Linked DNA regions of Variovorax paradoxus. The protein of the gene in region 1 binds, or shares a complex with, the protein of each later gene. Links are inferred from orthologs where the notes say so. Each region holds a gene or a part of one and is shown in the gene's direction. Other genes may lie near its edges.

What was found.
Region 2: the proteins of accB (region 1) and accD are in contact, whole or in part, in a solved structure (PDB 8UXZ), measured with the Escherichia coli proteins. The link is inferred for Variovorax paradoxus from one-to-one orthologs.

Annotation. Positions count from the first base shown.
Region 1 is NZ_CP123990.1:4,787,306-4,802,675, forward strand. The notes cover bases 11-2,939. They hold accB (acetyl-CoA carboxylase biotin carboxyl carrier protein), read left to right. Parts: upstream 11-1,208; coding sequence 1,209-1,670; downstream 1,671-2,939. Other genes in these bases: QHG62_RS23010 (hypothetical protein), read left to right, coding at 11-564; QHG62_RS23015 (TlpA family protein disulfide reductase), read left to right, coding at 565-1,110; accC (acetyl-CoA carboxylase biotin carboxylase subunit), read left to right, coding at 1,673-2,939. In the rest of the region: more of QHG62_RS23010, read left to right, coding at 1-10; more of accC, read left to right, coding at 2,940-3,022; prmA (50S ribosomal protein L11 methyltransferase), read left to right, coding at 3,041-3,931; QHG62_RS23035 (zinc-ribbon and DUF3426 domain-containing protein), read left to right, coding at 4,005-5,396; QHG62_RS23040 (carbohydrate kinase family protein), read left to right, coding at 5,457-6,359; QHG62_RS23045 (histone H1-like DNA-binding protein), read right to left, coding at 6,457-6,984; QHG62_RS23050 (ribonucleotide-diphosphate reductase subunit beta), read right to left, coding at 7,181-8,353; QHG62_RS23055 (ribonucleoside-diphosphate reductase subunit alpha), read right to left, coding at 8,532-11,447; 1,6-anhydro-N-acetylmuramyl-L-alanine amidase AmpD, read right to left, coding at 11,799-12,416; QHG62_RS23065 (sigma-54-dependent transcriptional regulator), read right to left, coding at 12,403-13,965; QHG62_RS23070 (two-component system sensor histidine kinase NtrB), read right to left, coding at 13,970-15,370. UniProt on the Escherichia coli protein: This protein is a component of the acetyl coenzyme A carboxylase complex; first, biotin carboxylase catalyzes the carboxylation of the carrier protein and then the transcarboxylase transfers the carboxyl group to form malonyl-CoA.
Region 2 is NZ_CP123990.1:891,039-906,394, reverse strand. The notes cover bases 12,375-15,289. They hold accD (acetyl-CoA carboxylase, carboxyltransferase subunit beta), read left to right. Parts: upstream 12,375-13,353; coding sequence 13,354-14,226; downstream 14,227-15,289. Other genes in these bases: QHG62_RS04225 (LON peptidase substrate-binding domain-containing protein), read left to right, coding at 14,856-15,289; QHG62_RS04230 (YggT family protein), read right to left, coding at 14,249-14,806; trpA (tryptophan synthase subunit alpha), read left to right, coding at 12,444-13,289; trpB (tryptophan synthase subunit beta), read left to right, coding at 12,375-12,444. Also shown: gltA (citrate synthase), read left to right, coding at 1-587; QHG62_RS04290 (entericidin A/B family lipoprotein), read left to right, coding at 743-883; QHG62_RS04285 (LysR substrate-binding domain-containing protein), read left to right, coding at 1,157-2,110; leuC (3-isopropylmalate dehydratase large subunit), read left to right, coding at 2,155-3,576; leuD (3-isopropylmalate dehydratase small subunit), read left to right, coding at 3,601-4,251; leuB (3-isopropylmalate dehydrogenase), read left to right, coding at 4,289-5,377; asd (aspartate-semialdehyde dehydrogenase), read left to right, coding at 5,467-6,609; QHG62_RS04260 (FimV/HubP family polar landmark protein), read left to right, coding at 6,871-9,576; tRNA pseudouridine(38-40) synthase TruA, read left to right, coding at 9,604-10,416; QHG62_RS04250 (phosphoribosylanthranilate isomerase), read left to right, coding at 10,413-11,108; more of trpB, read left to right, coding at 11,158-12,374; more of QHG62_RS04225, read left to right, coding at 15,290-15,356.

The DNA of each region.
Region 1 (15,370 bases):
GCAGCCCGCCTCGTCGTCGAGGAGGGGCTGGAGTACGGCCCGGCCAAGCGCCGGGCGGTGCGCGACCTTGGGCTTTCGTCGCGCACGGCACTGCCGAACAACGACGAGGTCGAGGCCGAAGTGCGTGACTACATCGCGCTTTATTGCGCCGATACCCAGCCGCAGGAGCTGCATGCGCTGAGGTTGCTCGCGCTCGAATGGATGGAGCGCATGGCGGCGTTCCGGCCGCACATCGGGGGAGCCGTCTGGCACGGCACGGCCACCCGGCTGTCAGACATTTATATTCAATTGTTCTGCGATGATTCCAAGTCGGCCGAAATTGCCCTCATCGACCATCATGTGGACTACGAGCCGCGGATGGTTACCGGGTTTCACGGTGAGCAGGTCGAGGCCTTGAGCGTGCATGCCGCGAGCCGCGCGCTCGGCGAGGAGATTGGAGTCCACCTGCTGGTCTACGATCTCGACGACCTGCGCGGAGCGCTCCGGCCCGACGCCCAAGGGCGTACGCCGCGCGGCGACCTGGCCGCGCTGCGCCGGCTGATTGAAAGAGAAAAGGACAAGTGAATGATTTCTTCGCCCACACGGCGGCGCCTCATGTATGGCGGCGTGGCGGTTGCGGCTGCAGCGGCGGGCCTGGGCGGCGCATGGTGGCGTGAGCGCGGGAGCGGCAGCAAGGGCGAAGCTCTCGACGCGGCTTTCTGGGCACAGCGTTTCGACCGCCCGGAAGGCGGCGAACTGGAGTTTTCCAAGCTTCGCGGCAAGCCGCTGCTGCTGAACTTCTGGGCGACCTGGTGTCCGCCGTGCGTAGAAGAAATGCCGATGATCGACCGCTTCTTCCGCGAAAGTAGCGGCAACGGATGGCAAGTCGTAGGCTTGGCTATCGATCAGCCGAGCGCCGTGCGCAAGTTCCTCCAGAAAACGCCGGTCAGTTACCCGGTCGGATTGGCCGGTTTGCAGGGCACGGAACTGGTAAAAAGCCTGGGCAACACAGCAGGCGGCCTGCCGTTCACGCTGGTCTTGAGCGGGGACGGTACTGTCGCGGCTCGTAAAATGGGCAAGCTTGAGCCCGCCGATCTGGACGGTTGGCGGCGTGAACTCGTTCACGGTTAGAATCAGATACACCTCGGCATTCGCCGCCAATCGCTAAAGATCAACGATTTTTAGCCAAGTTACATCCTATTGACCGGCAAAGTCGGCACTGGAGCCCCATGGATCTGCGCAAACTGAAGACACTGATCGACTTGGTGTCTGAATCCAATATTTCCGAACTGGAAATCACCGAAACCGAAGGCAAGGTTCGCATCGTCAAAGGCGGCGGCGCTGCCCCGGTGCAATATGTACAGACCGTGGCGGCACCTGCTGCTGCCGCTCCCGCAGCCGGTGCTCCGGCAGCGCCTGCGCTTGCCAGCGCACCGGCCGCCGAAGCCGCGCCCACGGGCCACGCAGTCAAGTCGCCCATGGTCGGGACCTTCTATCGGTCGTCCAGCCCCGGCGCACCGGCGTTCGTCGAAGTCGGCAGCAAGGTCAACGAGGGCGACACGGTCTGCATCATCGAAGCGATGAAGATCCTCAACGAAATCGAAGCGGACAAGTCCGGCACGATCACCCAGATCCTCGGCGAAAACGGTCAGGCAGTCGAATACGGCCAGCCGCTGTTCATCATCGAGTGACCATGTTCAAGAAGATCCTGGTTGCAAACCGGGGGGAAATCGCCCTCCGGATCCAGCGCGCCTGCAGCGAGCTCGGCATCAAGGCCGTGATGGTCTATTCCGAAGCGGACCGCGACGCAAAGTACGTCAAGCTGGCGCAAGAAGCCGTGTGCATCGGCCCGGCACCGTCGTCGCTGAGCTACCTCAACATGCCGGCGATCATCTCGGCGGCCGAGGTCACCGACGCCGAAGCGATTCACCCCGGCTACGGTTTCCTGAGCGAAAACGCCAACTTCGCCGAGCGCGTGGAGCAAAGCGGTTTCCAGTTCATCGGCCCGACGCCCGACAACATCCGCACGATGGGTGACAAGGTCTCGGCCAAGCAGGCCATGATCAAGGCCGGCGTGCCTTGCGTGCCCGGCTCCGAGGGCGAGCTGTCCGACGACGCCGCCACCAACAAGCGCATTGCGCGGGCCATCGGCTATCCGGTCATCATCAAGGCCGCGGGCGGCGGCGGCGGCCGCGGCATGCGCGTGGTGCACACCGAAGCGGCACTGGTCAACGCGATCCAGATGACCAAGGCGGAAGCCGGCGCTGCTTTCAACAATCCGGCCGTGTACATGGAGAAGTTTCTCCAGAATCCGCGCCACGTTGAAATCCAGATCCTGGCCGACAAGCACAAGAACGCGGTCTACCTGGGCGAGCGCGACTGCTCCATGCAGCGGCGCCACCAGAAGGTGATCGAGGAATCGCCGGCGCCCGGCATTCCGCGCAAGCTGATCGAGAAGATCGGCGAGCGCTGCGCGGCGGCCTGCAAGAAAATCGGCTACCGCGGCGCCGGCACTTTCGAGTTCCTGTACGAAAACGGCGAGTTCTATTTCATCGAAATGAACACGCGCGTGCAGGTGGAGCACCCGGTGACCGAGTTCACCACCGGCATCGACATCGTGAAGACGCAGATCATGGTGGCGGCGGGCGAAAAGCTGCCGTTCACCCAGCGCCAGATCGAAATGCGCGGCCACGCGATCGAGTGCCGCATCAACGCCGAAGACGCCTGGAAGTTCACGCCGTCGCCGGGCCGCATCACCATGTGGCACCCGCCGGGCGGCCCCGGGGTTCGCGTGGATTCGCATGCGTACACCAACTACTTCGTCCCGCCCAACTACGACTCCATGATCGGCAAGATCATTGTGTATGGCGACACGCGCGAGCAGGCCATGGCGCGCATGCGCACGGCGCTGAACGAAACCGTGATCGAAGGCATCCAGACCAACATTCCGCTTCACCGCGAACTGATGGTCGACGCCAAGTTCATGAGCGGCGGCACTAACATCCACTATTTGGAAGAGTGGCTGGCGGCGCACAAGCGCTGAGCAGCACCCGACGCCACCATGTTTGAACTTCGCCTGATGGCGCCGGAAGACCGGGTCGAAATGCTCAGCGACGCGCTCGACGCACTCGACGCGCTGAGCGTGTCGGTGGAAGATGCCGACGCGCAGACCGATGCCGAGCAGGCGCTGTTCGGCGAGCCCGGCATGCCGCCGCCCAAGGAGGGCTGGCAGCGGTCGCGCGTCATCGCGCTGTTCGCCGACGAAGCACTGGCCAAAGAGGCTGCGTCGGTGCTCGCGCTGCAGGACTTCTTCGAAGGCTGCGCGCTGCTCGGCGTGGCGCCGGTGCCCGACCAAGACTGGGTGCGGCTCACGCAGTCGCAATTCGCGCCGGTCGAGATCACGCCCGAATTCTGGATCGTGCCCACCTGGCATGAGCCGCCCGAGCAAGCCAGGCAGTTGATCAGGCTCGACCCGGGGCTCGCCTTCGGTACCGGGACGCATCCCACCACGCGCATGTGCCTGCGCTGGATCGCGAAGCAGGGCGAAGGTGCATTCAGCGACCAGCGCGTGCTCGACTACGGCTGCGGCTCAGGCATTCTTGCCATTGGCGCGGCAAAGTTCGGCGCAATCGATATCGATGCCGTCGACATCGACGAGGCCGCCGTCTCGTCGACACGCCTCAATGCCGAAGCCAATGGCGTGCGTCTGAATGCCGGCCTGCCGGAAGCGGCCAAGGGCAACTACAACACGGTGCTGGCCAACATCCTCGCGACGCCGCTCAAGGTGCTTGCGCCCTTGCTGCGCAGCCACGTGGCGCCGGGCGGGTCGCTTGTGCTCGCCGGCATTCTCGAGCGGCAGGCCGACGAGCTGAAGCAGGCCTATGCGCCCTATGCCGCGCTCGAGGTGAGCGACAGCGAGGACGGCTGGATCCTGATGACGGCTCGCTGCTGAGCAGCGCGGCCGGGATTTCGCACCGCCGCGCACCGCTCGCGGGGCGGGGGCCCGACCCTACAATCGCCCGGTCATGAGCCTTGTCACGCGTTGCCCCGCCTGTGCCACCACCTTCAAGGTGGTGCGCGACCAGCTTCGCATCTCGGATGGCTGGGTGCGTTGCGGCCGCTGCAGCAATGTCTTCGACGCCACGCTCGATCTGCACGAGGCGCCAGACGGCGTCCCGGGTCCGGCAGCTACACCTCCGCCTCCAACGGAGCCTTCCGCAAAGGCCGAAGCGGAGTTCGCGTCGGAGTCTTCGCATACCGCGGAAGACGCGGACTTCTTCGACGACGAACCTGAGCATATTGAACCGTCGGACGCTGTCCCTTCGTCGCCGCCGGAAGAGACTGACGAGCTTCTGCCGCCGGCACCGCTTCCCGAGACCAGGCCCGCACCTGGGAATGCGCCAAGTCCCGCAGCCGCCACGCCGTCCGCAACGGCCTTCGTCCTGCCCGCGCACGGAATCATTGCCGACGAACTGTGGTCCGACTTCGAAGCCAATGAGCCCGAATGGCGGCCTCCGGCAAGTTCGCTGCCGCCGTTTCCGAACATCGACCTGAATCTTGCGGCACCGCCTTCGCCGCCGCCACCACCGCCGCCTCCATTGCCGGCCTTGCGCATCAAGGCCCGCGAAATGGCGGCGTCTGCCAGCGTCGAAGACGAAAAGCACGAGGCCGCACAGGACCGCGACCAGGTGCAGATGCAAAAGGCGCTGCGCCGGGCTCGCATCAAGTCGGCCAAGATCGCGAGTGCCAAGGCGCGCGACGAACGCAGCGCCGCAAAGGCGGCGGGCTCGATGGTGCGAGAGGCGAGCGAACCCGATGCGGATTCGGGTCCCTTGCCGCTCCCTGCGCCGATTCACGAAGCAGAGGACTCGGACAGGGCTCCTTTCTCCGGTGACGAGAAGGTGGACCGTGGCACCGAAGGGTTCTGGCAGCGCGGCGTCGTGCGATTCGCGCTTTGGTTCTTGGCCGTGCTGGCAGTCCTGCTGTTCGCAGTGCAAGTGTTGCATCACGAGCGCGACGGCATCGTGGCCCGCCAACCGAACCTGCGCCCGGCGTTTGCTGCGATGTGCCGGTTCACCGGCTGCGAGCTCATGGCGTTGCGCCAGATCGGCGACATCGTGATCGAAGGCGCGGCCTTCGCGCGCGAGAAAACCGGCAACAACGACTACCGGCTCAGCTTTACCTTGCGCAATGGCGCGATGGTTCCGCTGGCCATGCCGGCCATCGAGCTTTCGCTGCTCGATACCCAGGAGCGGGCAGTGGTGCGCCGCGTACTCACGGCTTCGGACTACGGTGCGCCGGCGGTGCTCGCGGCGCGTTCCGATCAGGCCGCGTCGCTCCCGCTCACGCTGTCGGCAACGGAGTCGGCAACGCTGCCGCCCATTGCCGGCTACCGCGTGGAAGCGTTCTATCCTTAGGCAGGGTTCGCGCCCGCGCCTTGTTCATTTCATCCCTTCACCTTCAACCAACGGCTCACCATGGCAGCAGTGATTTGCGGTTCCCTCGCGTTCGACACCATCATGACTTTCGAGGGCCGGTTTGCCGACCAGATCCTTCCGGACCAGCTGCACATTCTCAATGTGTCGTTCCTGGTGCCGGGCCTGCGGCGTGACTTTGGGGGCTGTGCCGGCAACATCGCCTACAGCCTCAACGCGCTGGGCGGCACGGCATTGCCGATGGCCACGCTCGGAAGCGACGGAGCCGACTACCTGGAGCGCCTGCGTACGCTGGGCATCAGCACCGAGTTCGTGCGCCAGCAGGGCGACACCTTCACCGCGCAGGCGATGATCATGAACGACGTCGACAACAACCAGATCACGGCGTTTCATCCCGGTGCAATGCAGCAGGCGCATCTCACGAAGATCGCCGCCCGCGAAGACATCCGCGTCGGCATCATCGCGCCCGACGGCCGCGAAGCGATGCTGCAGCATGCCGAGCAATTCGCCGCCGCCGGCATTCCGTTCGTGTTCGATCCGGGCCAGGGCCTGCCGATGTTCGATGGCGAGGCGCTCAAGCACTTCATCGACCTGGCAAGCTGGGTGGTCGTCAACGACTACGAGGGAAAGATGCTCTCGCAGCGCACCGGCTGGGGCCTGGCCGAAATTTCCAAGCGCGTGCGCGGCCTGGTCGTTACCTTGGCGGCCGAAGGCTGCGAGGTGTGGACCGACGGTGAGCGCGAGCACGTGCCGGGTGTGACGCCGACCGCGGTGGTCGAACCCACCGGCTGCGGCGATGCATGGCGCGGCGCGCTGCTTTTCGGTCTGGAAAAGGAATGGCCGCTTGCGCAGTGCGCGGCACTTGGCAACCGCATCGGTGCGCTCAAGATCGCGCAGCGCGGGCCTCAGAACTATCAGATCGACAAGAAGGCGCTGGGCCTCTGAGCCGCCCGTCGCTCGCTCGCCTTCGCGGGCGGCGCGCATAAAAAAAGCCCGGCACCGTGAGGTGCCGGGCTTTTTGCCGTCAAGGCCGCTGAGAAGCTCAGGGCTTGCTGGCCGTCGGAAACGGCCAGGCTGCCTGCGGGTTCAGCGTCGTTTGCGCAGCAGGAGCAGGCGCTGCGGCAGGTGCTGCCTTTGCGGCCTTCTTCGCAGCAGGCTTCTTGGCAGCAGCGGCAGGCTTGGCAGCGGGCTTTTTCGCGGCTTTCTTGGCCGCAGCCTTTTTGGCAGGAGCCTTCTTGGCGGCAGCCTTCTTCGCAGGGGCCTTCTTGGCAGCGGCCTTCTTCGCCGGAGCCTTCTTCGCCGCCGCCTTCTTGGCAGGAGCCTTCTTCGCTGCGGCCTTCTTCGCCGGAGCCTTCTTGGCAGCGGCCTTCTTTGCCGGAGCTGCCTTCTTGGCGGCTACCTTCTTCGCAGGCGCCTTCTTGGCGGCTACCTTCTTGGCAGCGACCTTCTTGGCCGGCGCCTTCTTCGCTGCTACCTTCTTGGCGGGAGCCTTCTTAGCGGCCGCGACCTTCTTTGCCGGAGCCTTCTTTGCAGCGGCTTTCTTAGCCGGCGCTTTCTTTGCAGTTGCCATTTCTATTTCTCCTTGATCAAGTTGAAAAAATCAACCTATTGAAGCACTCCGCGCACGTTGGTAGCGCAAAGCGATTCATGGCGTTGGAATCTGTGCTCCAGCACCATGAACACCTGAGCCCTCGTCCATGCCGCGCTCTTCGGCGCGATCGGTGGCAAGGGCAATTCTTGAATTCATTAATTCTTATCGGAAAGATTCAATCCCAGGAGAGCGCGCCACCCGACTGGTACTCGATCACGCGGGTCTCAAAGAAATTGCGCTCTTTCTTCAGGTCAATCATTTCGCTCATCCAGGGGAACGGGTTTTCCTCGTTCGGGAAGAGCGTTTCGAGGCCGATCTGCTGTGCACGCCGGTTGGCAATGTAGCGCAGGTAGCCCTTGAACATGGAGGCGTTCATGCCGAGCACACCGCGCGGCATGGTGTCTTCGGCGTATTTGTACTCGAGCTCGACGGCCTTCATGAAGAGGGCCTTGATCTCGGCCTTGAACTCGGGAGTCCAGAGGCCGGGGTTCTCGAGCTTGAGCTGGTTGATCAGGTCGATGCCGAAATTGCAGTGCATCGACTCGTCGCGCAGGATGTACTGGTACTGCTCGGCGGCGCCGGTCATCTTGTTCTGGCGGCCCAGCGCAAGGATTTGCGTGAAGCCGACGTAGAAGAAGAGACCTTCCATCAGGCAGGCGAACACGATGAGCGACTTGAGCAGCGTCTGGTCGGTTTCGTGCGTGCCGGTCTTGAAGTGCGGGTCGCTGATGGCGTCGATGAACGGGATCAGGAACTGGTCCTTCTCGCGGATCGACGGCACTTCGTTGTAGGCGTTGAAGATCTCGCTCTCGTCCAGGCCGAGCGACTCGACGATGTACTGGTACGCGTGCGTGTGGATCGCTTCCTCGAAAGCCTGGCGCAGCAGGAACTGGCGGCACTCGGGCGCCGTGATGTGGCGATAGGTGCCCAGCACGATGTTGTTGGCGGCCAGCGAGTCAGCGGTCACGAAGAAGCCGAGGTTGCGCTTGACGATGCGGCGCTCGTCTTCGGTCAGGCCGTTGGGGTCTTTCCACAACGCGATGTCGCGCGTCATGTTCACTTCTTGCGGCATCCAGTGGTTGGCGCAAGTGGCGAGGTATTTTTCCCAGGCCCACTTGTACTTGAACGGCACCAGCTGGTTGACGTCGGTCTGGCCGTTGATGATGCGCTTGTCGGAAGCCTTGACGCGCTGCGCTGCGACGGGGGCCGTGGGTTGTGCAATCGACGAAGTCGGAGCGTCCACCGGTCGGCCTGCGGGCAAGCCGCTGGTCGATGCGTGGTGTTGCTGCAATCCTTGTTGCATATCCTTTGGTAAGGAGGGCTTGACTTCTTCGTCCCAGGTCAACATAGAAAAATCCAATGCTCAATTATCGGAGCAACGATGTGAGTTGCAAAGTGCTCGTTCACGTCGCGCTCCATTTATGTGGTTGTTATGTTGCTCTCATGCATCGCGCGATGTCAGTCAATGCCGTGATCGACTGAGGGTTCGCGCGTTGTGCATGGACCTCGCTCGCTTCACCGACGCGTCATTGGCATGCTTCGCAAGTCGGATCGTCCACGCCGCAGAACGCGATGTCGGTTGCAGGAATCGCGTTCATCTGCGCCTTTGCTGCAGCAGCTGCTGCGTCGAGTGCGCTCATGCCCGACGGTGCATCGCTGCCCGACGACACCGCATTGAGGCGGCCCGATTGCACGGTGGATTTTTCGGCGTGCGTCGCGCTCTGCGTGCGCAGGTAGTAGGTGGTCTTCAGGCCGCGCAGCCATGCGAGCTTGTAGGTGTCGTCGAGCTTCTTGCCCGATGCGCCGGCCATGTAGATGTTGAGCGACTGCGCCTGGTCGATCCACTTTTGGCGACGCGAGGCGGCTTCGACGAGCCACGTGGTTTCCACTTCGAACGCGGTGGCGTAGAGCGCCTTCACGTCTTGCGGCACGCGGTCGATCGGACGCAGCGAACCGTCGAAGTGCTTCAGGTCCATCACCATCACGTCGTCCCACAGGCCCAGGCGCTTCAGGTCGCGCACCAGGTAGTGGTTGATCACGGTGAACTCGCCCGACAGGTTCGACTTGACCGAGAGGTTGCCGAAGCAAGGCTCGATGGAGGCGTCGACGCCGATGATGTTCGAGATGGTCGCGGTCGGTGCGATGGCCACGCAGTTGGAGTTGCGCATGCCGTCGGCCTTGATCTTCTGGCGCAGCGCGTCCCAGTCGAGCGTGGCCGAGCGGTCGACCTCGACATAGCCGCCGCGTGCTTTTTCAAGCAGGTCGAGCGTGTCGATCGGCAGGATGCCCTTGTCCCACAGCGAGCCCTTGTAGCTCGAGTACTTGCCGCGTTCCTTGGCCAGCTCGGTCGAGGCCCAGTAGGCGTGATAGCAGATGGCTTCCATCGACTCGTCGGCAAACTGAACGGCTTCTTGCGATGCGTAGGGAATGCGCAGTTCGTACAGCGCGTCCTGGAAGCCCATCAGGCCCAGGCCGACCGGACGGTGGCGCAGGTTCGAGTCGCGCGCCTTCTTCACGGCGTAGTAGTTGATGTCGATCACGTTGTCGAGCATGCGCATGGCAGTCGAGATCGTCTTCTTGAGCTTTTCCTGGTCGACCTTGCCGTCCTTCAGGTGCTGCAGCAGGTTCACGGAACCCAGGTTGCAAACGGCGGTTTCGGTGTCGCTGGTGTTCAGCGTGATTTCGGTGCACAGGTTCGACGAGTGAACCACGCCGGCGTGCTGCTGCGGCGAGCGCACGTTGCAGGCGTCCTTGAACGTGATCCAGGGATGGCCGGTCTCGAACAGCATTGTGAGCATCTTGCGCCACAGGTCCGACGCCTGGATGGTGCGGGCAGGCTTGATCTCGCCGCGCGCGGCCTTTTCTTCGTAGGCGACGTAGGCCTTTTCGAAGTCGGCGCCGAACAGGTCGTGCAGGTCGGGCACGTTGGAGGGCGAGAACAGCGTCCAGGTGCCCTTTTCCATCACGCGGCGCATGAAGAGGTCGGGAATCCAGTTGGCCGTGTTCATGTCGTGCGTGCGGCGGCGGTCGTCGCCGGTGTTCTTGCGCAGTTCCAGGAACTCCTCGATGTCGAGGTGCCAGGTTTCAAGATACGTGCAGACCGCGCCCTTGCGCTTGCCGCCCTGGTTCACCGCCACGGCGGTGTCGTTCACCACCTTGAGGAACGGCACCACGCCTTGCGATTCGCCGTTGGTGCCCTTGATATGGCTGCCCAGCGCGCGCACGCGGGTCCAGTCGTTGCCCAGGCCGCCTGCAAACTTGGAGAGCAGGGCGTTTTCCTTGATCGACTCGTAGATGCCGTCCAGGTCGTCGGGCACGGTGGTCAGGTAGCAGCTGGAAAGCTGCGAGCGCAGCGTGCCGGCGTTGAAGAGCGTGGGCGTGCTCGACATGAAGTCGAACGACGACAGCACTTCGTAGAACTCGATGGCGCGGGCTTCGCGGTCGATTTCGTTCAGCGAGAGGCCCATGGCCACGCGCATGAAGAAGGCCTGCGGCAGCTCGATGCGCGACTTGCGCACGTGCAGGAAGTAGCGGTCGTACAGCGTCTGCAGGCCAAGGTAGTCGAACTGGTTGTCGCGCTCGGCCTTGAGCGCCGCGCCCAGGCGGGGCAGGTCGTACTGCAGCAGCTTCTCGTCGAGCAGTTCGTTCTCGACACCCTTCTTGATGAACTGCGGGAAGTAGTCGGCGTAGGTTTGCGCGCGCTCGGCGGGCATGACTTCGCGACCGATGATTTCCTTGAAGATCGTGTGCAGCAGCAGGCGGGCGGTCGCGAAGGTGTAGTCGGGGTCCTTCTCGATGAGCGTGCGGGCGGCCAGGATCGAGGCCTTGTACACCTCGTCGAGCGGCACGCCGTCGTACAGGTTGCGCATCGTCTCGGCGACGATCGGCGCGGCGCTGATGCCGTCGCCCAGGCCTTCGCAAGCCGATTCGATCAGGCCCTTGAGTTCGTTCAGGTCGAGCGCCACGCGCTCGCCGCGGTCCAGCACGTGGAGCAGCGGCGCGGCCGGCGCTTCCTGCGTGCCTTGCTTGGAACGCTCTTGCGTGCGGCGTTCGCGGTACAGCACATAGGCACGCGCGATTTCGTGGTGGCCGCCGCGCATCAGGCCGAGCTCGACCTGGTCTTGCACGTCTTCGATGTGGAAGGTGCCGCCGCCCGGACGCGAACGGACCATCGCGCGGATCACGCCTTGCGTGAGGGCGTCGACCGTTTCACGCACGCTGGCCGAAGCCGCGCCCTGGGTGCCGTGCACCGCCAGGAAGGCTTTCATCATCGCGATGGCGATCTTGTTGGGTTCGAAGGGAACCACGGCGCCGTTGCGGCGGATGATCTGGTAGTGCGCAAGGTTCTGGCCGGTGGGCGAGCCAGCAGTGTCTCGTTGCTGCTGCTGCGGCGTCGAGGGAACGGCACGCGGGGTCGATGGGGTGTTCAGGGCTGTTTGCATTCGCTTCCTCTCGGTGTGGCAATTCTTGTTGGGTGGCAATGCCTTGGCGGGGCATTGCGCCGGTGCGTGATGACCGGACGGAAGACACTATATCTAGGGTGCGAAGCGTCTACAACCACTAGATGTAGTGTTTTTTGAGATATTCAACACAGTGGCGTATTTGTTTGGGCGCGGCACTCGGCCAGCGATGCCCCATGAATACTGGCCTATGGTCGCGCAACCCGCGCGGGCTGTGGCTTGCAAGCGGATTTGGGCCTGCAAGGCGCATGGTTGCTGGAGGCGCGCTCTGGATTTTAGAGATTGCTGCGGCGCAAGAACGCCGCATCGCATACCGCCGGCCGATAAAAAAAATTAGAGCGGCAGCACCTGTTCGGGGAACATCCGCGGACTCCAGCCGAGCTGGCCGCGCAGCAATTGCCAGTCGAAGCCCGCGCCCGGATCCTGTTTGCGGCCCGGTGCAATGTGCTCGTGGCCCGCGATGAACGCGATGGCGTAGTGCTGCGCAATCGCTGCGCAAAGGCTGGCCAGCGTTTCGTATTGGGCCTCGTCGAAGGGCTGGCCTTCCAGGCCTTCGAGCTCGATGCCGATCGAATCGTCGTTGCAGTTTTCGCGGCCGCGCCAGGACGACACGCCCGCATGCCATGCGCGGTCGTCGCAGCTCACGAATTGCCAGAGTTCGCCGTTGCGCCGCACATAGAAGTGCGAGGAAACCTCGAGGCCGCGAATGGATTGGAAGTAGGGATGCGCGTCCCAGTCGAGCTCGTTGGTGAAGAGTTGCTGCACCGCATTGCCGCCATATTCGCCGGGCGGCAAGCTGATGGAGTGCAGCACGATCAGGTCGGTCTGCGCGCCTGTCGGTCGCGGGCCGAAATTCGGCGATTGCAGCGCCTTTGCAAAGCGGTACCAGCCGGCGCGCCAGAGGCCGTCGCCGCCGCTCGCGTTGGCCGCTGATGCTTCAGTCGTCGGCATTGCTCGCGGTGCCTTCTTCGCCATTGGGCGTGGTGATGCCCAAGCGCGCGATGCGATAGCGGATCTGGCGCAGGCTCATGCCGAGCCGCGCGGCGGCCGCGGTGCGGTTGAAGCCGCTTTCATGCAGTGCGCGCACAAGAATTTCGCGCTCCTGCTGGTCGAGGTAGGCCTGCAGGTCGGACGGCAAGGGCGGCGGCGCGGTCTTGGGTTCCACGAAGGATGCGGCTGCGGGCGCCGCAGCGGCGGGCGGTTCGCCGTCGTCCGGCGGCGGAGAAGGCGAGGGCGCCGAAGCCGCAAGCCCCGCGACGGCGGGTTGCCCGCCTCCCATCAGGTCCAGGTGCAATTCGTCGCCGTCATTGAGTGCCACCGCCCGGTGCAGCAGGTTCTCGAGTTCGCGCACGTTGCCGTGCAGCGGATGCTGCGCAAGACGCTGCAGCAGGTCGGCGGAAAGATGCGGCACCGGCAGCCCGCCGTCATGCGCGATGCGCGCAAGCAATGCAGCGCACAGCGCCGGCAGGTCTTCGCGCCGGTCGCGCAGCGCGGGCACCGCAATCTCGATCACGTTGAGCCGGTAGAAAAGGTCCTGGCGGAAACGGCCGGCGTTGACTTCTGCGTGCAGGTCTTTGTGGGTGGCGCTCACGATGCGCACGTCGACTGCGTCTTCCTGAGTGGAACCGATGGAACGCACGCTGCGCTCCTGGATTGCCCGCAGCAGCTTGGACTGCATGGCCAGCGGCAGGTCGCCGATTTCGTCGAGAAACAGCGTGCCGCCGCGCGCGGCCTGGAAGTAGCCGTCGCGGTCTTGCGACGAGCCGGTGTACGACCCCTTGCGCGCACCGAAGAATTCGGCTTCGAGCAGGTTCTCCGGAATGGCGCCGCAGTTGACCGCGACGAACGGGCCGTCGCTGCGCTGGCTGCAGGCGTGTACGGCGCGTGCCACCAACTCCTTGCCGGTGCCCGATTCGCCGCGCACCAGCACGGGCGCCATGCCGCGCGCAACCTTGGCGATGCGCGACTTGACCAGGCGCATCGGCTCCGAGTTGCCCACCAGGCGTTCGAGGGCCGCGATGCCGCCGCCTGGAACGACGGGGGTGTCGCCCGCACGTTCGCCTTGCGCCGCCGGTGCCGCTTTCGTGGCCTTGGCTGGCGCGGCCTGCTGTGCTTGAACGGCCGATGCGACCACGGCGCGAAACTGCTTCAGGTCGACCGGCTTGGTCAGGTAGTCGAAGGCGCCGGCTTTCAGCGCCTCGACTGCGTTTTCGGCGGAGCCATAGGCTGTCATCACCACGCAGCGCTCGGTGCGCTGGTCTTTCTGGATGCGGTGGATGATTTCCATGCCCTGGCCGTCGGGCAGCCGCATGTCGGTGATCACCGCATCGAATTGGCCGGCCTCCAGGTGCTCCCACGCTTCCGAAACGCTGCCCGCGGCTTCCACGCGGTAGCCCTCGCGCAGCAGCGTGAGTTCATACAGCGTGCGCAGGTCGGGCTCGTCGTCGATGACGAGGATGTTGGCCGGGCGCTGCAGCGAAGGAGGGATGGGAGTGGTCACGGCGCTATTGTGTCAGCCGGTTTTCGCTGGGGGCGAAGCTGACGAAGAATTCGTTGCCCTCGGGTCCGCCCGCGACAAGCGCCCGGCGCTCGTAGCCGATGGTGGCGCCATGGCGCCTGCACAGTTCGCGGCACAGGAACAGGCCGAGCCCGCTCGATCGGCTTTCGGACGAGAAAAACGGCTCGAACAAATGGCGCTGCACCGCCGGTTCCAGGGGTGCGCCGTCGCTCCACACTTGCAGGCTCGGGCGGGCTGAGCTGCCGCGCTGCATGGTGGTGACGACCTGGATCGAACCCTCGCGCTTGCCGGCGTAGCGCGCCGCGTTGTCCAGCAGGTTCACGAGCAGCCGGCGCAGGTGCTCGACGTCGAAGCGCACTTCGCTGTCGGCGGCATCGAGGGTGATCAGAACGCCCTGGCGCTGCGTCTGGCGCACCCACTCTTCGGCGAGTGCGCGTACCGCGGGGTCGAGCACGACCTGCTCGCCCAGCGAAAGCACGCGCTGCTGGCGTGCTCGCGAAACGTCGAGCACGTCGTCCACGATGCGCGCGAGCCGCTGTGCGTTGTGCTGCACCATGCTTGTCAGCTTGCGGTGCGCGGGATCGGTCAGGTCTTCGTTGAGCAGCGCGCTGGCCTGCGTGATGGCGGCCAGCGGGTTGCGGATTTCATGCGCCACCGCGGCCGACATGCGGCCCATTGCGGCCAGCTTTTCGGTGCGGATGCGGGCCTCGATTTCGCGCAAGTCCTGAAGGAACATCACGCACAGGCTGTCCACGCGCTGGTCGCTGGTGGGCGTGAGCCGCGTGCGCACCCGCACTTCGCGCGCCGCGCCGCGCGCTTGGGCCACCGGAATCTCTTCGGATTGCGGCGCGCGGCGTGCGAAGGTCTGGCGCGCCAGCGCGGCAAGCGCGTGCCATGCGGGCTGCGTGTGCAACGCGAACGGAAGAGGGAGCTTTGCCAGGCCCTGACCCAGGATGGCGTCGGCGGCGGGGTTGGCCGCATGCACCATGCCTTCGGCGTCGATCACCAGCACGCCTTCGCTCAGCGTTTCGATCACCAGGTCGTTCACCTGCGCCTGCATTTGCGCGCTGCTGCGATTGCGCAGCGCCGTTTCTTCTTCGCGCGCCAGCCGGCGGGCCAGCTCGTGTGCCAAGAGCGCCACCACGAAGAGCCCTGTGCCGGTGAGCGCCGCCTGCACGAACCGCGTGGACGAATCGCCGGGCTGCTGGAGCCAGTGCCAGCCCGCGTCGGCCAGCAGCAGCAGCGTGACGGTGGCCGTGGTGCCCAGGCCGACGGTCACCGTTCCGAGCACCGCGCTCATGAGCACCGGCAGTGCGAACAGCGGCGTGTAGTTGATATTGCCGCCCTGCAGCACCTGGAGCGCAGTGAAGGTGCCCAGGTCGATGCC
Region 2 (15,356 bases), 3.9 Mb from region 1 along the record:
CCGTTCGCCTGTGCGGCTCGTCGGGCACCAACCCCTTCGCGGCCATTGCGGCCGGCGTGGCCTGCCTCTGGGGCCCTGCCCACGGCGGCGCCAACGAAGCGGCACTCAACATGCTCTACGACATCCAGAAGGAAGGCGGCGTGGAGAAGATCGGCGAGTTCATCAAGAAGGTGAAGGACAAGAACTCGAACGTCAAGCTCATGGGCTTTGGCCACCGCGTGTACAAGAACTACGACCCGCGCGCCAAGCTGATGCAGGAAACCTGCAACGAAGTGCTGACCGAGCTGGGCCTGGAAAACGATCCGCTCTTCAAGCTCGCCAAGGAGCTGGAAAAGATCGCCCTCGAAGACGAATACTTCGTCTCGCGCAAGCTCTATCCGAACGTCGACTTCTACTCGGGCATCGTTCAGCGCGCCATCGGCATTCCGGTGCCGCTGTTCACCGCGATCTTCGCGCTGGCCCGCACGGTGGGCTGGATTGCCCAGCTGAACGAAATGATCGGCGACCCGGAGTACAAGATCGGCCGCCCGCGCCAGCTGTTCGAAGGATCGCCCAAGCGCGACGTGCAGCCCATCGGCAAGCGCTGAAGCTGCTGAAGGCGCACTGGCGCTCACCGCGGAAAGCTGCCTTCGGGCAGCTTTTTTGCGTCTTGGCTGACAGGATTCGCACCGGGGCGTCGGTACGTTGTGCATCGGAGGTCCGAGGTCGGGCCGCCTTTTTCAACGACTTCAGGAGATCCGTCATGAAGAAAATTGCCGCGCTGATTACCGTCGCCTTCGCGTTCGCCGTGCCCCTCTCCGGCTGCAACACCTTCCGGGGTGCCGGCCAGGACATCCAGAAGGGCGGCGAAAAAGTAGAAGACGCCGCCAAGAAGCGCCAGTAAGGCACCGCCCCGGGTCTTCCAAGACCTCCGCAGGCGCCTCGGGGACTCGCCCCCCGCCTGCAAGCACACTGACGCACGCCCCGCCCCTTCGCCTGCAAAGGCAAGGAGCGGGGCGTTTTGCCATTGCGGAGCAACAAAGCTCATGCGCATTCGAGCCCGGAGACCGCGGCTCCTCGCTTCAGGGCAACAAACCCATCGCAGATGACGATGGCAAGTTGATCAAAACCCAGAGAAAATGGCGAACTCATCGCCAGATGCGATGCCCAACACCCCATGAGCACTTCGGAACGCAATTTCGCCCGACGCATCGACCTCACATCGCTGCAATTGTTCGTGGCCGTCTGCGAACTCGGCAGCATCGGGCGGGCGGCGGAACGCGAATTCATTGCCGCCTCGGCCATCAGCAAGCGTCTGTCCGACCTGGAAGCCACGCTGGGCACAACCCTTCTCTACCGCCACGCGCGCGGGGTCGATCTTTCGCCCGCGGGCGAAAGCCTGCTGCACCATGCGCGCTCGGTGCTCTACAGCCTCGAGAAGATGCAGGGCGAACTCAGCGAATACGCCGAGGGTGTGCGCGGCCATGTACGAGTGCATGCCAACATATCGGCCATCGTGCAGTTTCTTCCCGAAGACCTCGGCGCCTTCACGCGCGAGCACGACGCAATCAAGATCGACCTGGAAGAGCACCTGAGCAACGAAGTGGTGCGCGCGGTGCAGGAAGGCGCCGCCGACCTCGGCATTTGCCACATTCCCGACGGCACGAACGAGCTGCAGACGCTGCCCTACCGCCACGACCGGCTGGTGCTGATCGTGCCCGCCGGACATCCGCTTGCAACGCAAGGTTCGATCGATTTCACGGCCTCGCTCGACTTCGACCACGTCGGCCTGCACACCAACAGTTCGATCTACGTCGCCATGCACCAAGCTGCGGTTGAAGCGGGCCGCAGCGTCAAGCTGCGCATCCACGTGACTGGCCTGGATGCCATGTGCCGCATGATCGACAACGGCCTGGGCATCGGCGTGATGCCGCAGCGTGCATTCGAACTGCTGCAGGCCGGCATCGGCAGCCGCCTGTGCAGCGTGGCACTGAACGACGCCTGGTCGAACCGCGAAATCCGGCTGGTGGCGCGCGACTTCTCCACGCTGCCGGTGGCCGCGCGCACGCTGGTCAACCACTTGCACACGCCGGCGGGCGCACACGATGCGGCCGAGCCGATTGCCGCATAGAAAACAAGACAATCCACTTCCCCCACGAAAGACAAGAGACCGACATGGCACGCACGCTCTACGACAAGATCTGGGACGAACACGTCGTCCACACCGAGGAAGACGGCACCGCCATCCTCTACATCGACCGCCACCTGGTGCACGAGGTCACCAGCCCGCAGGCCTTCGAGGGGCTGCGCGAGGCCGGCCGCAAGCTGTGGCGCATCAGCTCGGTGGTGGCCACTGCCGACCACAACACGCCCACCACAGGCTGGGAGCGCGGCTACGAAGGCATTGCCGACCCCACAAGCAAGGAGCAGGTCACCACGCTCGACAAGAACATCGCGGAGTTCGGCGCCGCGGCATTCTTTCCGTTCCTGAGCAAGCGCCAGGGCATCGTGCACGTGATCGGCCCCGAATCAGGCGCCACACTGCCCGGCATGACCGTGGTCTGCGGCGACTCGCACACCTCCACGCATGGTGCATTCGGCGCACTGGCGCACGGCATCGGCACCAGCGAAGTCGAGCATGTGATGGCCACGCAAACGCTGCTTGGCAAGAAGGCGAAGAACATGCTGGTGAAGGTCGAAGGCAAGCTGCCATTCGGCTGCACGGCCAAGGACATCGTGCTCGCGATCATCGGCAAGATCGGCACTGCGGGCGGCACGGGCTACACCATCGAATTCGCGGGCTCTGCCATTCGCGACCTGAGCATGGAAGGCCGCATGACGGTCTGCAACATGGCCATCGAGGCCGGCGCGCGCGCGGGATTGGTGGCGGTCGACGAAAAGACCATCAACTACATCAAGGGCCGCCCCCTCGCACCCACGGGCGTGGAATGGGACCAGGCCGTGGCCTACTGGCGCACGCTGCAGTCCGACCCCGACGCGAAGTTCGACACCGTGGTCGAGCTCGACGCAACGCAGATCCAGCCGCAAGTGACTTGGGGCACATCGCCCGAAATGGTGGTCGACATCAACGGCCGCGTGCCCGATCCCGACAAGGAAAAGGACGCCAGCAAGCGCGGCGCCATCGAGCGCGCGCTGGTCTACATGGGCCTGGAGCCGAACAAGGCGATGAACGACATCTTCATCGACAAGGTGTTCATCGGCTCGTGCACCAACAGCCGCATCGAGGACATGCGCGAAGCCGCCGCCGTGGTGAAGAAGCTCGGCCAGAAGGTAGCCAAGAACGTCAAGCTCGCAATGGTGGTTCCGGGCTCGGGCGTGGTGAAGGAACAGGCCGAGCGCGAGGGGCTCGACCTGATCTTCAAGGCTGCGGGCTTCGAATGGCGCGAGCCCGGCTGCTCGATGTGCCTGGCCATGAATGCCGACCGCCTCGAGCCCGGCGAGCGGTGCGCATCGACCAGCAACCGCAACTTCGAAGGCCGCCAGGGCGCCGGTGGCCGCACCCACCTCGTGAGCCCGGCCATGGCCGCCGCCGCCGCGGTGCACGGCCACTTCGTCGACGTGCGCACCTTCGCCTGAGCAAGAAAGACAAGAGAGATTCACATGCAGAAATTCACCGTGCACAAGGGCCTTGTCGCCCCCATGGACCGCGAGAACGTCGACACCGACGCGATCATTCCGAAGCAGTTCCTCAAGTCGATCAAGCGCACCGGCTTCGGCCAGAACCTGTTCGACGAATGGCGCTATCTGGACGCCGGCTTTCCGGGCCAGGACCCGGCCAGCCGCAAGCCGAACCCGGACTTCGTGCTGAACCAGCCGCGCTACGCCGGCGCATCGATCCTTTTGGCGCGCAAGAACTTCGGCTGCGGTTCGTCGCGCGAACATGCGCCGTGGGCGCTCGACCAGTACGGCTTTCGCGCGATCATTGCGCCGAGCTACGCCGACATCTTCTTCAACAACAGCTTCAAGAACGGCCTGCTGCCGATCGTGCTGCCTGAAGCACAGGTGGCGCAGCTGTTCGACGAGACCTTTGCCTTCCCCGGCTATTCGCTGACCATCGACCTGGAACGCCAGGTGGTCGTGAAGCCCGACGGCGGCGAGTTCGCTTTCGACGTGCAGGCCTTCCGCAAATATTGCCTCATCAACGGTCTTGACGACATCGGCCTGACGCTGCGCCACAAGGACAAGATCAAGGCTTTCGAGGCCGAGCGGCTGGCGCAGAAGCCATGGCTTGCGCACACGATGATTGCCTGAAGCTTCGCATCTCCAATTTCAAACCTCAGACCAACTTATGAAAATCGCAGTTCTCCCGGGTGACGGCATCGGCACCGAAATCGTGGCCGAAGCCATCCGCGTGCTCGACGCGCTCGACCTCTCGTTCGAAATGGAAACTGCGCTGGTCGGCGGCGCGGCCTACGAGGCACATGGCCATCCGCTCCCCGATTCGACGCTGAAGCTCGCGAAGGAGGCCGACGCGGTGCTGTTCGGTGCCGTGGGCGACTGGAAGTACGACAAGCTCGACCGCCCCCTGCGCCCCGAGCAGGCGATTCTCGGCCTGCGCAAGAACCTCGGCCTGTTCGCCAATTTCCGCCCGGCCATCTGCTACGAGCAGCTGGTGGACGCATCGAGCCTCAAGCCCGAACTCATCGCGGGCCTGGACATCCTCATCATTCGCGAACTGACCGGCGACATCTACTTCGGCCAGCCGCGCGGCCGCCGCACCGCCGTGGACGGGCACTTTCCGGGCGCCGAAGAAGCCTTCGACACCATGCGCTATTCGCGCCCCGAGGTCGAGCGCATCGCCCGCGTGGCTTTCGAAGCCGCCCGCAAACGCAACAAGCGCGTGACCAGTGTCGACAAGGCCAACGTGCTCGAAACCTTCCAGTTCTGGAAGGACGTGGTGACCGAGGTGCACAAGGACTATCCGGACATCGAACTCGACCACATGTACGTCGACAACGCCGCCATGCAGCTGGTAAAGGCGCCCAAGAAGTTCGACGTGATCGTCACCGGCAACATGTTCGGCGACATCCTCTCGGACGAGGCGGCCATGCTCACCGGCTCCATCGGCATGCTGCCCTCGGCGTCGCTCAATTCGAGCAACCAGGGCCTGTACGAGCCCAGCCACGGCAGCGCCCCCGACATTGCCGGCAAAGGGGTTGCCAATCCTTTGGCTACAATACTGTCCGCTGCCATGATGCTCCGCTTTTCACTCAACCAAGCCGAAGCTGCCGACCGTATCGAGTCGGCGGTCAAGCATGTGCTCGCCTCGGGGCTGCGCACGGGTGACATCTGGTCAGAAGGTACGAAGCGCGTCGGCACCCGTGAGATGGGCGACGCGGTTGTTGCAGCAATCACCAAAAAGACGATTACCGGCTAACCGCAGCCCGCTTCGTCACGCCCCTCCCCGGCTCGACGAGTCGGGGGCAAAAAAGACAATTTCTTTCTTTTTCACAAGGGCAAACTGAAATGGCGAACGCATCTCAACCTCTGGTCGGCCTCGTAGGCTGGCGCGGCATGGTCGGCTCGGTCCTGATGGACCGCATGCAGGCCGAAGGCGACTTCGGGCTCATCGAGCCGCTGTTCTTCTCGACCTCCAATGCCGGCGGCAAGGCCCCGGCAATGGCCAGGAACGAGACCGCGCTGAAGGATGCGAACGACATCGACGCACTGAAGAAGTGCGACATCATCATCACCTGCCAGGGCGGCGACTACACCAGCGAGGTGTTCCCCAAGCTGCGCGCCGCCGGCTGGAGCGGCCATTGGATCGATGCCGCTTCCACGCTGCGCATGAACAACGACGCGGTCATCGTGCTCGACCCCGTCAACCTGCCGGTCATCCAGAACGCGCTCACCAACGGCGGCAAGAACTGGATCGGCGGCAACTGCACCGTGAGCTGCATGCTCATGGGCGTGGGCGCCCTCTACAAGGCCGGCCTGGTCGAGTGGATGACCAGCATGACGTACCAGGCGGCTTCTGGCGGCGGAGCGCAGCACATGCGCGAACTGCTGACGCAGTTCGGCACCTTGAACGCCGAAGTGCGTGCCCTGCTGGACGACCCGAAGTCGGCCATCCTCGAAATCGACCGCAAGGTGCTGCACAAGCAGCAAAACCTGGGCGCGGCCGAAACCGCCAACTTCGGCGCCCCGCTCGGCGGCTCGCTGATTCCCTGGATCGACAAGGACCTGGGCGACGGCATGTCCAAGGAAGAATGGAAGGCCGGAGCCGAAACCAACAAGATCCTGGGCCAGGGCGCGGGCTTCGGCACCGCCGCCGTCCCGGTCGACGGTTTTTGCGTGCGCGTTGGTGCCATGCGCTGCCACAGCCAGGCATTGACCTTCAAGCTCAAGAAGGACGTGCCGCTGGCGGACATCGAAGCCATGATCGCAGCCGACAACCAGTGGGCGAAGGTTGTGCCGAACACCCGCGAGGCTACCCTCAAGGACCTCACGCCTGTGGCAGTCACGGGCACCATGGGCATTCCCGTGGGCCGCATCCGCAAGCTTGCAATGGGCCCTGAATATGTCGGCGCTTTCACAATCGGCGACCAGCTGCTGTGGGGCGCGGCCGAACCGCTGCGCCGCATGCTGCGCATCTTGCTCGAGGCTTGATGGGGGCACGCCGGCTCCCCCAAAGCCCGAAATGTTGCTCTTCAGCAACAGAAGATGTGTGCGTAAGTATGCGCGTACTGGGTAGAACAGGCGCACCGCCTTGTCAGTACCCGGTGTTGGTGCTAACGTCCTCTTACAATTTCTGGGCCTGAGCCGCCCCCTATCAGCATGACAAGACATCTGTTGCCCGCGGCCCGCCCATCGGCCGCTCGCCCTTCTCTGCCCCTGAAAGGCCTTCGCCTTTCTGTCCTTGGTGCCGCCATGGCGGTCGCCTTGGGCGTTGCGAGCACCGATGCGAGCGCTTTTGCACTGGGCCAACTGAAGGTGCAATCGGCACTGGGCGAGCCCCTTCGCGCTGAAATCGACGTCACCGAAATGGCGGCCGCCGAAGCGGACAGCCTGAAGATCAACGTTGCCAGCGCCGACGCCTTCAAGAACGCGGGCGTTCCGTACAACGCGGCCCTGAGCGACGTAAAGGCGACGCTGCAGCGCCGCGCCGGCGGGCAATACGTGGTTCGCCTGACGGGCACCCGCCCGCTCAACGACCCGTTCATCGACCTGTTGCTCGAAGCCAATGGCTCGTCGGGCCGCATGGTGCGTGATTACACGGTGCTCCTCGACCCACCAGTAACCCGCCAGGCCGCACCCAGCGCCCCGATTTCTCCTTCCACGCCGCAGATCAGCACGCCGCCGGCGGAGCGCCCGGGGCAGGCTGCGGTCCGTGCTCGGCGTGAGCGCGCCCCTGTCGCGCCCGTTACGGCACCGCCGGCAACCGCGCCGGCGCCTGCTGCATCGCCTGCACCAGCCTCCAGCGCTGCGACACCGATCCGTCCGACAAGCGGCGAACAGGTCACGGTGCAGCGCGGCGATACCGCCAGCAAGATCGCCGGCGCCCACAAGTCCGCCGACGTCTCGCTCGACCAGATGCTGGTGGCACTCCTGCTCTCCAACCCCGATGCTTTCATCGGCGGCAACGTCAACCGCATCAAGGCCGGCGCGGTGCTCGACCTGCCGAGTGCAGCCGAGGCCGGCGCCATTCTTCCAGCAGAAGCGAAGCGCACCATTACCGCGCAAAGCCGCGACTTCGGCGCCTACCGCCAACGCCTGGCAGAGAACGCGCCCACCGCCAACGTGGCCGCTGCCGGCCGCAATGCGTCGGGCAGGGTGCAAGCCAATGTCGAAGACCGCAACGCCACCGCAAGCGCACCCGACAAGCTGACGATTTCCCAAGGCAGCGCGGCTGCCCGTGCGGCCGACGAGAAGGTCGCGCAGGCACGCCAGGCGCGGGAGAGCAACAACCGCGTTGCGGAGCTTTCGAAGAACATCAACGACCTGGCCAAGCTCAAGGCGGCCACAGGTTCTGCCGCCCCAGCCGCAGGCGCGGCGGCAGCTCCGGCACCGGCTACCCCGGGCATTCCCGTTCCCAATCCGGGCGTAGCGGCCACGGCCTCGCCGACGGTGACCAGCCCGGCACCGGCTGCACCCGCCACTGCCGCGGCGCCTGCTGCGCCCGCCGCTCCGGCAACAACGCCGGCTGCTGCCCCGGCACCCGCAGAAACGGCCACGCCCGCCACGGCGGCAATGCCCGCAGCCTCGGCTCCCGCCGCTGCGGCACCTGATGCCAACGCAACGGCTGAAACCATGCCCGGCGCTCCCGCTGCGGCCGCCAGCGCCGCCGCACCCGCACCAGCCCCCAAGCCGGTGGTAAAGGCCGCCCCGCCGCCGCCGCCAGTCGAACGCAGCTTCTTCGACGAGTTGATGGACAACCCGCTGATGCTGGCCGGCGCGGCGCTGATCGCGCTGCTGATCGGCTTCCTGCTTTACCGCGTGCTGGGCCGCCGGCGCGAGGAAATGAGCGAAAGTGTGTTCCTCGAAAGCCGCATTCCCAAAGACTCGTTCTTCGGCGCCAGCGGCGGCGAATCGGTCGACACCAAGCACCGTGGCGATTCCACCGTCTCGTCGCTGTCGTACTCGCCGAGCCAGCTCGATGCCGGCGACGTCGACCCCGTGGCCGAAGCCGACGTGTACCTTGCCTATGGCCGCGACCTGCAGGCCGAGGAAATCCTGCGCGAAGCCCTGCGCGTCAATCCCGACCGCACGGCCATTCACCTCAAGCTGCTCGAAATCCACGCCAAGCGCCGCGACGTCCGCGCTTATGAAGGCCTGGCCACCGAAGTGCACAAGCTGACCAACGGCACCGGCTCCGACTGGAACCGCGTGGTCGAAATGGGCAAGGACCTCGATCCGGGCAATCCGCTTTACGAGTCGGGCACGGCCCGGGGCGGCGTGAGCGCGGCCGAAAGCGCCGCATTTGCCGGCGCCCTGGCCACCGCGGCCAAGCCTGCTGCCGCAACGCCTCCGGCTGCAGCGCCCGCCCCCGTGGCAGCGGCTGTCGCTGCGCCGGCCTTCGTGCCTTCGGTCGCACCGCTGGACTTCGATCTGGACCTGAGCCAGCCCGCGGCACTCGCGCCAAGCCCCGCTCCGGTAAGCGCCAGCCTGCCGAAGACGGCCTACGCGCCCGCCGCTGCCGCCCCGCTGTCCAACGGCCATGCACACGCGCCGGCACCGGTCGACTTGGAAAACGATTTCGACACCGCTCCTGGCGCGCTGGCCCCGATCGGCCGCCCTGCTGGGCTGAACGACGCCAACGACAACACCCGCCCAGCCACGCTGCGCAGCGCCGACAGCCTTCCCGCAGATTCCGGCTTCATCGAATTCGACATGAGCGCACTGGCCGGCCTTCCCGCCCGTCCGGTAGCCGGCACCGCCGAAGCCACCCGCCCTGCTGCAGCCATGCCGCAAGACGACGGCGACGACAGCCCGCACGCGGTCAAGCTGTCGCTGGCCCGCGAGCTGCAGGCCATCGGCGACGTCGAAGGCGCCCGCTCGCTGGTGGAAGAAGTCGAAGCCGAAAGCGCCGGCGACCTCAAGTCGCAGGCAAGGCAACTGCTCGCCGAGCTGCGCTGAGCGGCGTCTCTTCCCGTTCCTGAATTCGTGAGGCTGGCGCTAGGCATCCGCTACAACGGCCAGGCGTACGAGGGCTGGCAGAGCCAGCGCTCGGGCCGCACGGTTCAGGACAAGCTGGAAGCGGCGCTCGGCAAGTTTGCCGCACAGCCCATCGGCACGCTGTGTGCAGGCCGAACCGACGCCGGCGTGCACGCGCTCATGCAGGTTGTGCACTTCGACACCCACGTCGAACGCGAACCCTTCTCGTGGATGCGCGGCACCAACCGCTACCTGCCGGACGACATCGCCGTGCAGTGGGCGCACCCGGTGCCCGACGAATTCCATTGCCGCGCCAGCGCCCTGGCCCGCCGCTATCTTTACGTCCTTTCGCAATCGCCCGTGCGGCCGAGCCTCGATTCGGGCCGGGTCGGCTGGTCCATGCATGCGCTCGACGGTGACGCCATGCGCGCAGCAGCCGCCCTGCTGGTGGGCAAGCACGACTTCAGCTCTTTTCGCGCCTCGGCCTGCCAGGCGCGCTCGCCGGTGAAGGATCTGCGGCGCATCGAGATCACGCGCCACGGCGAAGGCGACCGATGCCGCTGGCACTTCGAGTTCGAGGCCGATGCCTTCCTGCACCACATGATCCGCAACCTGATGGGCTGCCTGGTGCGCATAGGCCGAGGCGACGAACGGCCCGAATGGATTGCCGAAGTGCTCGAGGCTCGCAGCCGCAAGGTGGCGGCGCCCACCTTCTCCGCCGACGGGTTGTACTTTCTGGGCCCTTTGTACGACGCCAAGTGGGGTCTGCCGGCCGAGGCCACGCTGCAGGCCGGCGGCGCTCCGTATGATGGGCCGCCATGACGTCGCCGCGCACTCGCATCAAGATCTGTGGCCTCACGCGCGAGGCCGATGTGGATGCCGCTGTGCAAGCGGGTGCCGATGCAGTCGGCTTCGTGCTCTATTCCAAGAGCCCGCGTGCCGTAACCGCCGCTCGCGCCGCGGAACTGGCGTCGCGCCTGCCCCCGTTCATCACGCCGGTGCTGCTGTTCGTCAACGAGGTCGCTCCTGAAGTCGTAGCGTCCCTCGCAGGTGTGAAGGGCTCGATTGCGCAGTTCCATGGCGAAGAAACGCCCGAACAATGCGAGGAAGCCGCCGGCCGGGGCCGCTTTCGCTACATGCGCGCGGCCCGTATTCCACTCGGAGCTGCCGGAGCCGGCTTCGACCTCGTAAAATACGCTTCCGATTACTCCCACGCCCAGGCCATCCTGCTCGACGCCCATGTCGAAGGTTATGGCGGTGGCGGCAAGGCATTCGATTGGTCACTTCTTCCACGCGCCGTCGACGCTCACCTCGTCTTGAGTGGTGGGCTCACACCTGCAAACGTGAGCGATGGCATTCGCATCCTGCGGACGCGCTGCAAGACGCTGTCCGTTGATGTGAGCTCGGGCGTCGAAATCGACGGCCCGGGAAACAAGGGCCTGAAGGACGCCGAGAAAATCCGGCAATTCGTCGCAGCCGTAAGGGCAGCGGACGCCTCGTCCTTCTCCAGTTAGCCGCCGCACCCGATCGTGATTTCGGGCTGCGGCCCAACGATCGAGAACCATGCAAAGCCAATTCCAGGACTACCAGCAACCTGACGCCACGGGCCATTTCGGCAACTACGGCGGCACCTTCGCGAGCGAAACGCTCACCCACGCAATCAACGAGCTGCGCGATGCATACGCCAGGTTCAAGGACGATCCGGCGTTTCTCGCCGAATTCCACTACGAGCTGAAGCACTTCGTCGGCCGGCCCTCCCCGGTCTACCACGCCGCACGCACCAGCCGCGAGATGGGCGGCGCGCAGATCTACCTGAAGCGCGAAGACCTCAACCACACCGGCGCGCACAAGATCAACAACGTGATCGGCCAGGCGATGCTCGCGCGCCGCATGGGCAAACCCCGCGTCATCGCCGAAACCGGTGCGGGCCAGCATGGCGTGGCCACGGCCACCATCTGCGCACGCTATGGCCTCGAATGTGTGGTCTACATGGGCAGCCAGGACGTGAAGCGCCAAAGCCCCAACGTCTACCGCATGAACCTGCTCGGCGCCACGGTGGTACCGGTGGAGTCTGGCAGCAAGACGCTGAAAGACGCGCTCAACGAAGCCATGCGCGACTGGGTGACCAACGTGGAAAACACGTTCTACATCATCGGCACCGTGGCCGGCCCGCACCCCTACCCGACGATGGTGCGCGACTTCCAGAGCGTGATCGGCACCGAATGCATCGAGCAGATGCCCGCCATGCTTGCGGCGCAGGGCATTACCGGCGAAGCCGAAGGCCGGCAGCCCGACGTGGTGGTGGCCTGCGTAGGCGGCGGCAGCAATGCCATGGGCATTTTCCACCCCTACATTCCGTTTGCAGGCACGCGCCTGGTGGGCGTCGAAGCAGCGGGCGAAGGGTTGGACAGCGGCAAGCATTCAGCCTCCATCCTGCGCGGCAGCCCGGGCGTCCTGCACGGCAACCGCACCTACCTGCTGCAGAACGAAGACGGCCAGATCACTGAAACCCACAGCATCAGCGCCGGGCTCGACTACCCCGGTGTGGGCCCGGAGCATGCGCACCTGGCCGACATTGGCCGCGCCGAGTACGTCGGCATCACGGATACCGAAGCGCTCGAAGCATTTCACTACCTGTGCCGCACCGAGGGCATCATTCCGGCCCTCGAATCGAGCCACGCCGTGGCCTATGCAATGAAGCTCGCCAAGACCATGCGGCCGGACCAGTCGATCCTGGTCAACCTCTCGGGCCGCGGCGACAAGGACATCGGTACCGTGGCCGACCTGTCGGGCGTCGACTTCTACGACCGGCCCTCGATGCGCGGCCTGAGCGTGAAGGGAGGCAAGTGATGAGCCGCATTGCCGCCACCTTCGAGGCGCTGAAAAAAGACGGCCGCCGCGCGCTCATTCCTTACGTCACCGCCGGCTTTCCCTTTGCCGACATCACGCCCGAGCTGATGCACGGCATGGTCGAGGCCGGTGCCGACGTGATCGAGCTCGGCGTGCCGTTTTCAGACCCCATGGCCGATGGCCCAGTGATCCAGAAAGCCGGCGAAGACGCACTGGCCATGGGCGTCGGCATGAAGCAGGTGCTCGCCATCGTGAGCGAGTTTCGCAAGAAGGACGCAACCACACCCGTGGTGCTGATGGGCTACGCCAATCCGGTCGAGCGCTACGACCTTGTGCACGGCAAGAAGTCCTTTATCCGCGATGCATCGGCCGCGGGCGTCGACGGCCTGCTGGTGGTCGATTACCCACCCGAAGAATGCGAAGACTTCGCCGCGGAGCTCAAGGCCGCGAACATCGACCTGATCTTTCTGCTGGCCCCCACCAGCACCAGCGAGCGCATGGCACAGGTCGCGCGCATCGCAAGCGGCTATGTCTACTACGTGTCGCTCAAGGGCGTGACGGGCGCCGGCCACCTCGATACGGAGGCCGTCGGCCAGATGATCCCGCGCATTCGCGAGCATGTGAACATTCCCGTGGGCGTGGGCTTCGGCATACGCGATGCGCCCACGGCCCAGGCCGTGGGCTCGGCCGCCGATGCGGTCGTGATCGGCACCAAGATCATCCAGCTGATCGACGGACAGCCGCGCGAAAAGGTTGTGCCCGCGGTGCGCGAATTTCTCGCCGGAATCCGCGAGGCGCTCGACGCCCTGCCCGCAGCTACCCCCAAGAACGCGGCTGGCAGATAATCGCCGTTGCCCTCACCCAGCCCCTTTTCCGCAATGCGGGAAAGGGGAGCTAATCCGGAGTCCTATGAGCTGGCTTGAAAAACTGCTACCCGCCAAGATCGCACAAACCGACCCATCGGAGCGCCGCCAGGTGCCCGAGGGCCTGTGGATCAAGTGCCCCGCCTGCGAGACGGTTCTCTACAAGACCGACCTCGAACACAACCAGAATGTCTGCCCTAGCTGCAGCCATCATCACCGCATTGGCGCCCGCGCACGGCTCGACGCCTTCCTCGACGCCGAAGGCCGCTACGAAGTCGGGCAGGAAGTGCTTCCCGTCGACGCGCTGAAGTTCAAGGACAGCCGCCGGTACCCCGAGCGGCTCAAGGAAGCGCTCGAGAACACCGGCGAAACCGACGCGCTGGTCGTCATGGGCGGCTCGGTCCACAGCATCAGCGTGGTCGTGGCCTGCTTCGAATTCGAATTCATGGGCGGCAGCATGGGCAGCGTGGTCGGCGAGCGCTTCGTGCGCGGCGTCGAAACGGCCATCGAGCAGAAGGTGCCGTTCATCTGTTTCACCGCCACCGGCGGCGCGCGCATGCAGGAAGGCCTGCTGTCGCTGATGCAAATGGCCAAGACCAACGCAGCGCTCACGCGTCTTGCGAAAAAAGGCCTGCCCTACATCAGCGTGCTGACCGACCCGACCATGGGCGGCGTTTCGGCCGGCTTCGCCTTCGTGGGCGACGTGGTCATTGCGGAGCCCAAGGCGCTCATCGGCTTTGCAGGCCCGCGCGTGATCGAATCGACCGTGCGAGTAACTCTGCCTGAAGGCTTCCAGCGCGCGGAGTTCCTGCAGACCAAGGGCGCCATCGACTTCATCAGCGACCGCCGCGAGCTGCGCAAGACCATTGCGAGCACGCTGGCCATGCTGCTGCGTCAGCCGGCCGACGCGGTCATCTGACAAGAATCCTGCCGGAAGGGCCTCAGCCCAGCCGGTAGGCCCAGACCAGCAGGTTGCCCAGCACAATGGCAATCACCTGCAGCACCACGATGGCGGCCAGGGGCGACAGGTCCACGCCGCCAATCAGCGGAATGAATCGCCTGAATGGCCGCACCAGCGGCTCGGCCAATCGCGAGATCAGGTCGAGCAGCATCGGCGATGCCCCCGGTATCCACGACAGCACCGCATAGACAACCAGCAGCGCGGTAAGGCCCGACACTGCGAGCTGCATCAGCCCCACCAGCGACACCAGCGGCAAGGCGGCAATACGCCCCAGGTTGCCGATCAGCAGCCACAGCAGCAGGAACTTCACGATCACCAGCAGCCACGCGGCGATGGCGCTCGCCAGGTCCCAGCGCTTGACCGACGGCACGATGCGGCGCAGCGGCAGCACTATCCAGTCGGTAATCGCAAACACGAAGCGCCCGAGCGGATTGCCGAACGGCACCCGGTGGTACTGCATGTAAAGGCGCAGCAGGCAGGCGCCGCCGAGCAGGCCGACGATCACGTCGAGAAGAAACGAGGGGATCTGGTAGAGCATGGGGCAGGGTCGTGAGCGGAATGCGATGATAGCCATGCAAGGTTCTTCGATGACGACACAGCCCCTTCTGCATTCACTGCCATTGTTCCCGCTCGGTACGGTTCTGTTCCCGGGCGGCGTGCTTCCACTGCGTATTTTCGAAGTACGTTATCTCGACATGGTGGGCAAATGCCGCAAGGCCGATGCGCCCTTCGGCGTGGTCAGCCTCACGAGCGGCAGCGAAGTGCGCAAGGCCGGTGCCGATGCCGAAAGCTTTGCCGCTGTCGGCACGCTGGCCGTCATTCGCGAATTCGAATCACCGCAAAGCGGCCTGCTCCAGATCGAATGCGTCGGCACGCAGCGGTTTCGGGTCCGCCGGACCGAGCTGCAGAAATACGGCTTGTGGGTGGCCGAAGTCGAAGCAGTGATTGCAGACACCGCCATCGAAATTCCCGACGACCTGCAGCACACCGCCACCGCGTTGCGGCGCCTTGTCGACACGCTCGAAGAACGCCGCCGCGCGCAGGGCGCGGAGGCTGTGCGACTGCCCATCGGCGAGCCCTACCAGTTC